2 regions of the Nonomuraea sp. B12E4 genome follow, and region 2 is predicted to be linked to the other one. Evidence: riboswitches for the same ligand, from Rfam matches in the RefSeq annotation. Region 2 holds a riboswitch; the other holds the start of a gene.

Region 1 (3,399 bases), on a different contig from region 2:
CTTCTCCAACGGCGTGGAGGTCAGCGCGCGCCCGTCCGACTCCATCGCGCTCGCCCTGCGCACCGGAGCGCGCATCTTCGCCAGCGAGGAGGTCGTCCAGGAGGCCGGGGTGCTCATCCCGGACGACCAGGAGGACGAGGTGGAGAAGTTCAGGGAGTTCCTTGACACGATCACGCCCGAGGACTTCGGCAGGGCGGGGTAGGTATTTCAGTGCATTTACGCTTCACGACGCGCCGAGCCGGATCGTTGACTGCGCATGGTCACGGTCCTACGGTGCAAGTGAAACCCGCGGTCGCCCTTTATGAACCCCCAGATCAGGCCGCGGGATGAGAGAAAGCCGGAGGTCCGCGTGGCGGTCAGCAGCGGCGAGGGAAAGACGGCCGGCCAGGAAGATCCGGTGCGGCGCGAGAGCGCGCGGCAGCGTGCCGGGGAGCAGGGTCTGCTCTTCGACGAGCAGCCGGCCGCGCTGCCGGACGACATCGGATACCGCGGGCCGACGGCCTGCTCGGCGGCCGGCATCACCTACAGGCAGCTCGACTACTGGGCGCGCACGGGCCTCGTGGAGCCCACGATAAGAGCCGCGCACGGCTCCGGCTCCCAGCGGCTCTACAGCTTCCGCGACATCCTGGTGCTCAAGGTCGTCAAGCGGCTGCTCGACACCGGGGTGTCGCTCCAGCAGATCCGCACGGCCGTGCAGCACCTGCGGGATCGCGGGGTCGCCGACCTCGCGCAGATCACGCTCATGAGCGACGGCGTCAGCGTCTACGAGTGCACCTCGGCCGACGAGGTGATCGACCTGCTCCAGGGCGGCCAGGGCGTGTTCGGCATCGCGCTCGGCCGGGTCTGGCGCGAGGTCGAGGGCTCACTCGCGGAGCTGCCGGGGGAAAGAGCGGCGGTCGAGGACACCGTCCCGGCCGACCACCCCGCTGACGAGCTGGCCCGGCGGCGACGCGCGCGCCGGACCGGCTGACCACCTTCTCCGGGCCTTGCCACCTGCCCGGCGGCGACGTGTACGCCGGACCGGCTGACCTTCTCCAGGCTTGCTACCTGCGCGGCGGCGGCGTGAGCGTCGTTCAGATAAAGGGCAGAGCGTAGTAATCTAGACAGGTAAGGCTGACGACCCCGTGCGGGAGAGTCTCCGAGGTCCCAGGGCCCGGAGCGCCGAAGGAGCAACCCTCCCCGGAATCTCTCAGGCATCCTGTACCGCTCGGGCGAGGCAACTCTGGAAAGCAGGCGCGCCCGCCAGGCGTGCCTCACCGACGGTGCAAGCCCTACCCGGGGTGAAGCTCTCAGGTCGCGACGGTGTCGCGCTGACAGAGGGGGAGATCCGGCATTCCGCCGCGCTCTGGCGCCGGTCTCCACAGCCTCGGGAGGCACCTTCATGACCGAACTGTCCGCTCCGCCGTTCTCGTCCAGGCATATCGGGCCGTCGGCCTCCGAGCAGCAACGCATGCTCGAAGCCGTGGGCTTCGAGTCCGTGGCGGATCTGGTGGCGGTGGCCGTTCCCGAGGCCATCCGGGCCAAGGACCGGCTCAGGCTGCCCGCCGCGGCGAGCGAGGCCGAGGCCATCGCCGAGCTGCGCGCCCTGGCCGGGCGCAACCGGGTGCTGACCTCGATGATCGGCCTGGGCTACCACGACACCGTCACCCCCGCCGTCATCCGCCGCAGCCTGCTGGAGAACCCGGGCTGGTACACCGCCTACACCCCGTACCAGCCGGAGATCTCGCAGGGCCGGCTGGAGGCGCTGCTGAACTTCCAGACGGTCGTCTCCGACCTGACGGGCCTGCCCGTCGCCGGCGCGTCCCTGCTCGACGAGGCCACCGCCGCGGCCGAGGCCATGACGCTGGCCCGGCGCGCGGGCAGGTCCAAGAGCGACGTGTTCGTGATCGACGCCGACGCGCTGCCGCAGACCAAGGCCGTGCTGGCCACCCGGGCCGAGCCGCTCGGGATCACGCTGGTGGAGCACACACTGGACGGCGAGCTGCCCGAGTGCTTCGGCGTGCTGGTGCAGTATCCGGGCGCCTCGGGACGGCTGCGCGACTTCCGCGCCGTGGCCGCCGCCGCGCACGAGGCCGGCGCCCAGGTCGTGGCCGCCGCCGACCTGCTGGCCCTGACCCTGGTGGCCGCGCCCGGCGAGCTGGGGGCCGACATCGCGGTCGGGTCCTCGCAGCGGTTCGGGGTGCCGTTCGGGTTCGGCGGGCCGCACGCCGCGTACATGTCCGTACGCGAGGGCCTGCAGCGGCAGCTGCCAGGCCGCCTCGTGGGCGTGTCGGTGGACACCGACGGCGACCCCGCCTACCGCCTGGCCCTGCAGACCCGCGAGCAGCACATCCGCCGCGAGAAGGCCACCAGCAACATCTGCACCGCGCAGGTCCTGCTGGCCGTCATCGCCGGCATGTACGCCGTCTACCACGGCCCCGAGGGGCTGCGTGGCATCGCCCAGCGGGTGCACCGGCACGCCGTGGCCCTGGCCGACGGGCTGCGCGAGGCGGGCCTGGAGGTCGTGCACCGCGAGTTCTTCGACACCGTGCTCGTCCGCGTGCCCGGCCGGGCCGCCGCCGTGCTCGCCGCCGCCGCCGAACGGGGCATCAACCTGTGGCAGGTGGACGACGACCACGTGTCGGTCTCCTGCGACGAGAAGACCGGGGCCGCCGAGGTGGCCGGGGTGTGGGCCGCCTTCGGCGCCGGCCGTACCGGTGTGCGGCTGGAGGGCGACGCGCTGCCCGCCGGGCTGCTGCGCGAGACCGACTATCTGCCGCATCCCGTCTTCCACAGCCACCGCTCCGAGACCGCGATGCTGCGTTACCTGCGCAAGCTCCAGGACAAGGACATCGCGCTCGACCGGTCGATGATCCCGCTGGGCTCGTGCACGATGAAGCTCAACGCCAGCACCGAGATGGAGCCGATCACCTGGCCCGAGTTCGCCGCGATCCACCCGTACGCGCCGGCCGGCCAGGCCGAGGGCTACGAGGAGCTGATCGGCACGCTGGAGGGCTGGCTGGCCGAGGTGACCGGCTACGACGCCGTCTCGGTGCAGCCGAACGCGGGCTCGCAGGGCGAGTTCGCCGGGCTGCTGGCCATCCGCGCCTACCATCGGGCCAACGGGGAGAGCGGGCGCGACGTCTGCCTCATCCCCTCCTCCGCGCACGGCACCAACGCCGCCAGCGCTGTCATGGCGGGCATGCGGGTCGTGGTGGTGGCCTGCGACACCGATGGCAACGTGGATCTGGCCGATCTGGACGCCAAGATCGACAAGCACCGTGACCAGCTTGCCGCGATCATGGTGACGTATCCGTCGACGCACGGCGTCTACGAGGAGACGATCACCGAGGTGTGCGCCAAGGTGCACGACGCCGGCGGCCAGGTCTACGTGGACGGGGCCAACCTCAACGCCCTGGT
Region 2 (3,399 bases):
CCACGGCCGGGTTCACCTCGACGATCTCGCCGCCGACCGGCGTGTAGATCTCGTTCACCGACTTGGTCGACTCCACCTCGCCGACGGAGTCGCCCGCCTCGACGTTCGAACCGACCTCGGGGAGCTGCACGAAGACGACATCACCAAGGGCGTCGGCGGCGAAGGCCGTGATGCCGACGGTCACGATGAGGCCGTCGTCGATACCGGCCACCCACTCGTGTTCCTTGGTGTAGTTCAGCTCGTCGGGGATGTTGCTCACTTGTTCCTCCTGTAAAAGGGCAGCTCGACCAGGTCCATGGGTTCATGGCTGCCCCGGATGTCCACAGCCAGGCCTGAGCCGGCCCCGGCGTCCACGTAGGCCATCGCGATGGGCCTGCCCAGGCTCTGGGAAGGCGCACCGCTGGTGACCTCGCCGACGACGGCGCCGTCCTTGGTGACCGGGTAACCGTGGCGCGGCACCCGGCGGCCCCGCGCGACCAGGCCGACGAGCCTGCGCCGCGGCTGGTCGTCCTTGACCGCCTCGAGCGCCGACCTGCCGACGAAGTCGCCCGGCTTGTCGAATTTCACCACCCTGCCCAGCCCCGCGTCGAACGGGGTCAGCTCCGGGCCGAGCTCGTTGCCGTACAGCGGCATGCCCGCCTCCAGCCTGAGGGTGTCCCGGCTGGACAGGCCCGCCGGCTTGAGCCCGTGAGGCTCGCCCGCCGCCATGAGCGCGTGCCAGAGCGGCACCGCGTCCTGGTTGGCGACGAACAGCTCGAACCCGTCCTCGCCGGTGTAGCCGGTACGGGCGATGAGAGCCTGCCGCCCGTCGACCAGCCCCGGCAGGCCCGCGTAATACTTGAGCCCGGCGAGGTCGGCGTCGGTGAGCGTGGCGAGGATCTCCTGGGCGCGGGGACCCTGGACGGCGATCAGTGCGTACTGGTCCGAGCGATCCTCGACCACCACGTCGTACGCCTTCGCACGATTAGTCAGCTCATTTCCGACTTTTTCGTAGTTCGAGGCATTTGCCACGACCATGAACTGCTCGTCCTCAAGCCGGTAGACGATGAGGTCGTCGAGCACCCCGCCCCGCTCGTTCACGATCATGGTGTACCTGGCCCGCCCGGGCGTCAGCGCCGACAGGTGGCCCACCAGCGCGTAGTCCAGCGCCTGCCCGGCCTGCGGCCCGGTCAGGAAGATCTCCCCCATGTGCGAGAGGTCGAACAGCCCGGCGGCCTCGCGGACGGCCCTGTGCTCCGCGGATTCGCTCCCGTACCGGAGTGGCATGAGCCATCCCGCGAAGTCGGTGAGCGTGGCGCCGAGGCTCTCGTGAACGTCTCGTAGCGGTGTAGGTCGGGACATTTGACGCACCTCAGGACAGGATTGGATGCCAGCATCCTCCCCCTCTGTCATCGATGCCTGAGAGCTTCGCCCGACTTTTACCGGACTTTCACCTTCGGCGAGGCCGACAGGCCTGCTTTCCAGAGGTCACCTCGGCCGTGCGGTCCTTTGCCTTGAGAGGTTCGCGGGGAGGGCTTGCTCCTTCAGGGACCCTGACCGGCTGTCAGGGTGCTCTCCCGCACGGTTTCGCCGGTGATGTCCGTCAAGCCTAGTGCTGTCGCGGGGGTGTTGTCGCGTTCGGGCCTGAGGTGAACCGTCTGGAAGGTGGTGGCGTCGTATCGAGTATGAACCGGCGAACGGCGACCCTCGGCCTGGCGGCCACTCTGACGCTCACCTCCTGTGGCACCGGGGAGGCCGGCGCGCCGCCCGCGCAGCCCCGCCACGAGGCCACTGCGCAGGCCCGCTACGAGGCCAGCGTGACCGTGCTCGAAGGCGGCGGCCACGGGCCGCAGATCTGCTCCGCGGTGGCCGATTCGCTGCCGCCGCAGTGCGGCGGCCCCGACGTCGTCGGCTGGGACTGGGAGGCGGTGCGGTACGAGTCGAAGGCCGGCGTGAGATGGGGTGACTACCGGGTGGTCGGCACCTGGGACGGGGCCAGCCTGACGCTCACCGAGCCGCCGGGCCCGCCCGAGCGGAAGACTCCGCCGGCGGAGGACTTCTCCAGCCCGTGCCCGGCGCCGACCGGCGGCTGGCGGCCGGTCGATCCGGCCAAGGCCACGCAGCCCGCCCTGGAGCGGGCCATCGCGCGGGCGGGCACGGCCGAGGAGTTCGCGGGGGCCTGGCTCGACCAGGACTACCTGGGCGAGCGGGGCGCGGACTCACCGGACGCCAACGACCCCGCGCGGCTGGTGCTGAACCTGAGGTTCACCGGTGATCTGTCGGAGCGCGAGGCGTGGATCCGCGAAGTGTGGGGCGGAGCGTTGTGCGTGAGCGGCGCGCGGCGGACCGAGGCCGAGCTGAACTCGATCCAGGAGCGGGTCCAGAGCGGGCTGGGCGACGCCCTGATCACGGCGTCCTCCAGCGTGCCGCGGAACCGGGTGGAGGTCGGCGTCTGGCTCGCCACCGACGAACAGCGCCGCGCCGCCGACGAGCGGTACGGCGCGGGCGTCGTGGAGTTCGAGAGCGTGCTGCAGCCGGTGAAGTGAGTGAACGACCGATGATCAGGGAGTGAACCGGGCGGACGTGCGGCGGTGGGTGCCGATCAGGTGGGTGCCGATCAGGGGGTGCGGGGCCGCGGTGGGCACGTTCCCGGCCCGCGTCGGGTCAGCAGGCGGCCACCAGCGCCTCGAAGAGCGCGCAGTCCTCGGCCGCCTCCGGGTGCCACTGCACGGCCATGGCGAAGCCGCCGGAGTCCGGCTCGACCGCCTCGATCGTGCCGTCGTCGGCGGTGGCGGTGACCGTGAGCCCGGGGGCCAGGCGGTCGACGGCCTGGTGGTGGTAGTGCGGGACCGTCACGGGATCCGTGCCCAGCGCCTTGGCCAGGCGGGTGCCGGACCTCGGCGTGACGGGCAGGTGGCCGAAGCGGCCGGGCTCCGGGGAGTGACCCGGGTGCCCGACCACGTCGGGGAGGTGCTGGTGCAGGCTGCCGCCGAGGGCGACGTTGAGGACCTGTAGGCCGCGGCAGACGCCGAGGAACGGCAGGCCCGCGTCGAGGGCCGCGCGCAGCACGGCGAACTCGGCGTCGTCGCGGAACTCGCGGACGTGGCCGGTGCGCTCGTGCGGCCGTTCGCCGTACCTGGCCGGGTCGATGTCGCCGCCCCCTGCCAGGATCAGGCCGTCCAGGCGGCTCACGACCGGGCCGGGATCGCCGGCCGGTGGCAGTATGACGGGCTGGCCGCCGGCGCGTACGACCTGCTCCACGTACATGTACGGAAGCAACGCGGCGGGCAGGTCCCACACCGTGAACTTCGCGGGCTCGACGTAGGACGTGATGCCGATGACGGGACGGCGCACGAGCGTGTTACCTCCTAGAACGGTGTGACGTAGGCGCCGGAGATGCCGCCGTCCACCAGGAACTCG

Evidence for each region. A riboswitch is a leader RNA that binds a small molecule or an ion and turns the genes downstream of it on or off. The one in region 2 is predicted to bind glycine.
Region 1: another riboswitch for glycine. It lies ahead of gcvP (aminomethyl-transferring glycine dehydrogenase); the one in region 2 lies ahead of gcvT (glycine cleavage system aminomethyltransferase GcvT).

What each region holds. Positions count from the first base shown of each region.
Region 1 is NZ_JBDPME010000001.1:1,048,495-1,051,893, forward strand. Features, by position in the region: gene ABGB18_RS04865 (bifunctional nuclease family protein) at 1-202, shown strand, start outside; gene ABGB18_RS04870 (MerR family transcriptional regulator) at 350-970, shown strand; glycine riboswitch at 1,118-1,216, shown strand; gene gcvP (aminomethyl-transferring glycine dehydrogenase) at 1,382-3,399, shown strand, end outside.
Region 2 is NZ_JBDPME010000010.1:264,968-268,366, forward strand. Features, by position in the region: gene gcvH (glycine cleavage system protein GcvH) at 1-259, opposite strand, end outside; gene gcvT (glycine cleavage system aminomethyltransferase GcvT) at 256-1,341, opposite strand; glycine riboswitch at 1,472-1,569, opposite strand; gene ABGB18_RS24155 (hypothetical protein) at 1,665-2,525, shown strand; gene ABGB18_RS24160 (gamma-glutamyl-gamma-aminobutyrate hydrolase family protein) at 2,644-3,333, opposite strand; gene ABGB18_RS24165 (3-oxoacyl-ACP reductase) at 3,348-3,399, opposite strand, start outside.